Regions from separate parts of the Flavobacterium sp. UBA4854 genome, predicted to be linked through region 2. Evidence: riboswitches for the same ligand, from Rfam matches in the RefSeq annotation. Region 2 holds a riboswitch; the other holds the start of a gene.

Region 1 (3,175 bases), on a different contig from region 2:
TGCCGAAAAAGCACATTCAGAATTATTAAATTATTTAGAAGCAAAACCAATTTTAAATCTTGATTTACGTTTGGGAGAAGGAACTGGCTGCGCTGTTGCTTTTCCGATTTTAAAATCGGCCGAGGCTTTTTTAAATGATATGGCTAGTTTTGAGAGCGCGGGAGTAAGTCGTAAATAAACTACTATTTGTCATTTCGACTGAAAGGAGAAATCACACTAGAAACTCGACAAAGATTGACGATTTTCTTTGCGTAATCTTGTGTGATTTCTCCTTTCAGTCGAAATGACAAACTAAATGGAAAACCAATTATATAAATGAAAAAAGAACTACACATTTTCTTCACCTGTTTAATGTTCTACACCAGAATTCCATGTCCAAAAAACATTACGCATCATCCAGATTATTTAAATAAAGCCACAAGATATTTTCCATTTATTGGATGGATTGTTGGAGGTATTTCTTTTTTAGCTTTTTATCTTTTTTCATTTTTTCTTTCTTCGGAAATTGCTGTTATACTAGCAATTATTGCTTCTATTTTAACCACAGGCGCTTTTCACGAAGACGGTTTTGCGGATGTCTGTGATGGTTTTGGCGGAGGCTGGACTAAAGAAAAAATCTTAATGATTATGAAAGACAGTGCAATTGGAGCCTACGGAGCAATCGGATTGGTTTTGCTTTTTTTACTAAAATTTAAATTGCTTTCAGAATCCGTTTTACTTTTTGCTAATAATATTCTTCTCGTTTTCCTTTTGTTTATTTCTGCTCATTCATTGAGTCGACTTGCCGCAATAAGCATTATTTTCACACACGAATATTCTCGTGATGATGCTTCGAGCAAAAGCAAACCAATTGCAAAACAATATACTTGGAAAGAAGTTTTTGGATCTTTCTTTTTTGGCTTAGTGCCGGTAATTGTATTTTCTTATTTCGATTTGAAATTTCTGCTTGCTATTATTCCTGTTTTCATAACGAGATATTTTCTAGCACGCTATTTTCAAAAATGGATTGACGGTTATACTGGAGATTGCCTTGGCGCAACACAGCAAGTTTGCGAAGTTGTATTTTACTTAAGCATTTTATTTTTATGGAAATTTATCTAGTTCGTCATACCGAAACAGTTTGTGAAAAAGGAATTTGTTACGGACAATCTGATGTAGATATTGCAAAACCATTTGACGAAATTTTCAGCAGAATCATTTCAGAATTACCTCCAGAGGCAATTATCTTTTCTAGTCCATTAAAACGTTGTGTTATTTTAGCCAAGCACATTCAAGAAAACATTAAAACCGTTTCTTATCAGGAAGATGAACGATTAAAAGAGATGAATTTTGGCGATTGGGAATTAAAAACTTGGAATGAAATTCCGTCAGAAGAGCTCAATCCTTGGATGGAAGATTTCGTGAATATCAAGGTTTCAAACGGAGAATCTTTTGTTGAATTACATGAAAGAGTTGGCCATTTTTTGTCGGAAACACTTTCAAAACTAAATCAGCCAACTGTAATTGTCGCACATGCAGGAATCATCAGAAGCATTTTATGCCATCAGAGTTCGCTTCCATTAAAAGACGCCTTCAATAATAAAGTTGATTTCGGAGAAGTTATAAAAATCAGTTTTTAATGCTAATTATTTATAATTTTTCATGAAACATAAAACAAATTTGAATAATCAATATTTTTAACTTTATCTTTGCGACAAATTAAGGTTGTGTTTTTAATTTAAAAAATACATTAAAAGGGAATCAAGTATAATTCTTGAGCTGTACCCGCAACTGTAAGCTAAGTTCAAAAAACGAATGCTTGCTGTAAACTACAAACCACTGTCACGCTCCGCGCGATGGGAAGGTAAACAGCAAGACGCAAGCCAGGAGACCTGCCTTTATAACAAATATCAAACTCTCGGGAAAAAGAGTGAAGAAATTATGACTTTAAAAAGATTTTTTACTTTTTGTTTATTTGTTGTGTGCCAGATTATTTCGGCGCAGAACGATTCTATTACCAGTCTGAAAGAAGTTTTTGTTTCAGATAAGAATTTAAAAACCTATTCGGCTTCACAATCTGTTTTAAAACTGAATGATTCTATAATCAATAAAAATGAGGCGCTCCTTACCGATTTATTGAACTTTAATTCGACTTTATATTTTAAAGAATATGGACGAGGAATGCTTTCTACGGTTTCTTTCAGAGGAACAACTTCTTCGCAAACAGCTGTTATCTGGAACGGAATAAACATTAATTCTCAAATGAACGGAAGTACCGATTTTAATACTATTTCGGGCTCAGATTATAATTCAATAAGTGTAAAAGCAGGTGGTGGAAGCGTAATTTATGGAAGCGGCGCAGTTGGAGGCACGGTGCATTTAAACAACGATTTGTTGTTTTTTAATCGTTTTGAGAATAATTTAAGACTAGATTATGGTAGTTTTAATACAATTGGGATTAATTACAAAACTTCTATTTCAAATAAAAAATGGAGCACCCAAATTGGTTTTTCTAAAAACAGCTCAACAAACGATTATAAATACTTAAATCGCTACACGTGGAGAGGTGAACAGCGATGGAACCAAAATGGGCAATACGATATTATTACGTTAAATGCCAATGTGGGCTATAAATTCAATGAAAATCATATTTTAAAACTATACAGCCAGACTTCAAACACTGACCGTAATACCTCTTTGGTTACAGAATCTGAAACGAAAAGCAAATACATAAATGGTTTTAACCGAAATTTATTGGAATATGACGGAAGTTTTGGAAAACTGAAGACTAATTTCAAAACCGCTTACATTTTCGAAAACTATCAATATTTTGCCGATAATTCTTTAAAAAATTACACATACGGAAAAACGGAGAACTTAATTACTAAGCTTGACGTCGATTATCATTTATTTAAAGAGACACATGTAAACGGAATTGTAGATTACAGTCGAACAAATGGTTACGGAACTAGTTTTGGAAGCCACATTCGTGAAATCAGTTCTGCTGCTTTGTTGGTTAGACAAGATTTTGGCGCTAACTGGAAGAACGAACTTGGGGTTAGAAAAGAATTTACAGACAATTACAAATCTCCAGTTTTATTCAATTTAGGATCTTCTTATAAATTCAATAATTGGTACAATTTAAAACTGAATGTTTCTAGAAACTTTAGAATTCCAACTTACAATGATTTGTATT
Region 2 (3,175 bases):
GCTGTATTTGGAGAGGCAAAACCTTCGTTTAATGCTTCAATGTCAATTTTGTTGATTCCTTTTACCAAGTTTATTTTTACGCTTTTAAAGTCGCCAGTTAAAAATACTTCGGGTTCGATTACTTTGTCGTTTAAATATACTTTTACTTTATCGCCGTCTACAAAAGCTGCATCGCGATACATAATAGTTGATGTAACCGCTGTAGTGTTGAAATTGCCTAAAAATTGATTTCTTCTATAAAAAATGCCTTCAACATTAGCCTCTGGTTTGTATAGATTTTGATCTTTAAACAATTCGTCTGGATTAACTTGTAACGGCGCAGGTTTCTCAATAGGAGCAGGCGCGTTTTCTTTTGGCGCTGCTTCTTTAGGAGGAACAACTTCTTTTTTTGTGGCGTCTTTTGCCGGAATAGGCTTGAATTTATTATCAATTTCCTGTGCAAAACTGTGCAGTGAAAAAGAAATAAAGGCAATTATAAAAAATATTTTTTTCATCTTTTGTATATATTAATCTTGAAGGGTTGATGTAAAGATTAGATGCATCGTAATCTTTTATATAAACATTTTATAGAACTAATTATTGCCCAATAAGATGCAATTTTTCTAAAAATTAACTTTATATTTTATAAAAACAGGTTTCGGCTGAAGCAGTTTTTAAATGCAATTTTAGGTTTTTAAAATTTTGATTATCAATGTTGTATCTTTATGTTTTAATCAAATGTAATAAGATATGATTAAGTTAAGTTTAGCCTTTCTTTTTTTTGTAGTTAGTGTTTTTTCTCAAGAAAATAAAACAGACTCAGATGTTAGAAAACAAATTGAAGATTATAATGCTGCTTTTGCGGCTGCCTTATTTGAAAACAATAAGGACATGATGCTAAAATTCTATACAGATCAATCTGTGTTAATGCCAGAACATAGTAGGCAAAGAGTTGGAAAGAAGATGATTGCGGCGTTTTATGAACAATGGTTAGATCAGGCAAAAGTCAATTCTTTTCAAAAGACTATTTTAGAATTGCAGGATTTTGGAAATTATATTCTAGAAATAGGAAATTTTACTGAAAACCTGCACTTAAAAGACTTAAAACCGTACGCTTATTTAGGAAAATATATGGTTTTATGGAAAAAAACGTCTAAAAATAAAATGACTATCGCAGCAGAAATTTGGGGCGCTAATAGCTATTTTGATGATAGATTTATTCCTGAAATTGATGACACAGCCGTTCCTTTAACAAAAGAGTACACTTCGTCAGATAAATTGATTAATGAGGTAATAGAAAGAAACGGTTCTATTAAAAATTTGGTTCAGAATAGACTGGGAGCAGAGCATGCTAAAATATTCACGCCAGATGCGATGTATTTAACGTACTATACGCCAATTCTTTCTGGAGAAAAAGATATTACAGCTTATTTTACAGAGCATGAAAAACCTGGAACTTTAAAAATTGAACAAATTTCCATTCAGACTTCGGGAGTTATTGTCACAAAAAAGGCCATTGTAGAATTTGGATTTTATAATGTCGATTGGCGTGACGGAACCAACCACGGAAACGTTAAAGGAAAAAGTATAAACGTCTGGAAAAGAAACGAAAAAGGAACGTTAATGCTTTTTAGACAAATGGTAAATCATGATTAAAAACTAAAAAACCGACTTCTAACTTGCAGACGCCATAGTTGAGTTATATCTTTGCGACTGATTTTGGTCTGTTTTTTCAATTCAGAAAAAGCAGTTAAAAGGGAATCAGGTGTAAATCCTGAACAGACCCGCTACTGTAAGTTCTATACAAGTCTTTAAATAGTACTAATGCCATTGTCCCGCTTTGCAGGGTGAGAAGGCCGTTTAAAGATAGAATAAGTCAGGAGACCTGCCACGATCACATAGTTTAAAACTTTCGTGGTATGAAGTTGATGACAAGATAATGACCTGCTATTTAGGATAGTTGGCCTATTTCTATGTTTTTGTAATTACTGCATCACGCAAAGTTTATTTAATAAAATCGTGATGTGTAATTTGAAGAAAACTTTATTTTCTGTTTTTATAGTACTTGTTCCTTTTTTGCTTCATTCTCAAGCGGCGACTGATAGTTCGCGGGTTTTAAAAGAAGTTATTCTAAAAGGAAAACCATATCAGGAAGTAATTCCTGTACAAAGTCTTTCGGGCGTTCTGCTCGAAAATCTTTCCAGTCACAATGTTGCCGATGCGCTTCGCTACTTTGCAGGAACTCAAATCAAAGATTATGGCGGTGTCGGCGGACTCAAGACGGTTGATGTCCGAAACATGGGAACGCATCATGTTGGTGTTTTTTACGACGGAATTCAGCTAGGAAATGCTCAAAACGGCGTAACCGATTTAGGAAAATATTCGCTTGACGACATGGAATCATTAACGATGTATAATGGACAGAAAAGCGAAATCTTTCAGTCGGCAAAAGACTTTGCATCAGCTTCGACTATTTATTTGCGAACCAAACGCCCTGTTTTTACAGGCAATAAAAAAACAAATCTGCTGGTTCGTTACAAAACAATGTCTATCAATTATCATGATCCTTCTTTTAGATGGGAACAAAAGCTGAGCAATAAAGTCAGCATGAGCGTAAGTTCTGAATACATTAAGTCGAATGGACAATATAAATTTAGATATAAAAGAAAAAATCAGGATGGAAGTATTGCCTACGATACTACTGCTACACGATGGAACAGTGATATAGAAGCATTCCGATTTGAATCTGGACTTTATGGAAAAATAAACAAAGGAACTTGGGATGCCAAAGTCTATTATTATGATTCTGAACGCGGTGCACCAGGTGCCATTGTAGAAAATAAGTTTAAAGACGGTTTTAGACAATTTGACAAAAACTTTTTCGGACAATCTTCTCTAACAAAAGATGTTTCAGAAAAATATAAATTCCAGCTAAAGGGAAAATTTGCTTACGATTATACGCATTATATTGCTCGAGATACCACAAATGTTTTAGGAGAAACCGTAACCGAAGGCGCGCAATCTGATGATAGTTATTATCAGCAGGAAGCTTATTTTTCGGCGGTTAATATGTACAGCATTTTGCCAACTTGGGATGTCTCGCTGTCGACCGATTTCCAGTACAATAAATTAAATGCAACTAGAAGAGGCATTCAGACACAGTTTTCTTTTCCGCAGCGTTAAACCGCTTTAGTTT

The links. A riboswitch is a leader RNA that binds a small molecule or an ion and turns the genes downstream of it on or off. The one in region 2 is predicted to bind cobalamin.
Region 1: linked by a shared signal. The riboswitch ahead of B3J44_RS05410 (TonB-dependent receptor plug domain-containing protein) and the one ahead of B3J44_RS10205 (TonB-dependent receptor) in region 2 are both predicted to bind cobalamin.

Annotation. Positions count from the first base shown of each region.
Region 1 covers NZ_DHEI01000040.1:39,364-42,538, reverse strand. Annotated here, with positions in the region: gene cobT (nicotinate-nucleotide--dimethylbenzimidazole phosphoribosyltransferase) at 1-178, shown strand, start outside; gene B3J44_RS05420 (adenosylcobinamide-GDP ribazoletransferase) at 316-1,101, shown strand; gene cobC (alpha-ribazole phosphatase) at 1,086-1,619, shown strand; cobalamin riboswitch at 1,685-1,893, shown strand; gene B3J44_RS05410 (TonB-dependent receptor plug domain-containing protein) at 1,921-3,175, shown strand, end outside.
Region 2 covers NZ_DHEI01000071.1:6,952-10,126, reverse strand. Annotated here, with positions in the region: gene B3J44_RS10215 (hypothetical protein) at 1-494, opposite strand, end outside; gene B3J44_RS10210 (YybH family protein) at 730-1,635, shown strand; cobalamin riboswitch at 1,683-1,886, shown strand; gene B3J44_RS10205 (TonB-dependent receptor) at 2,011-3,162, shown strand.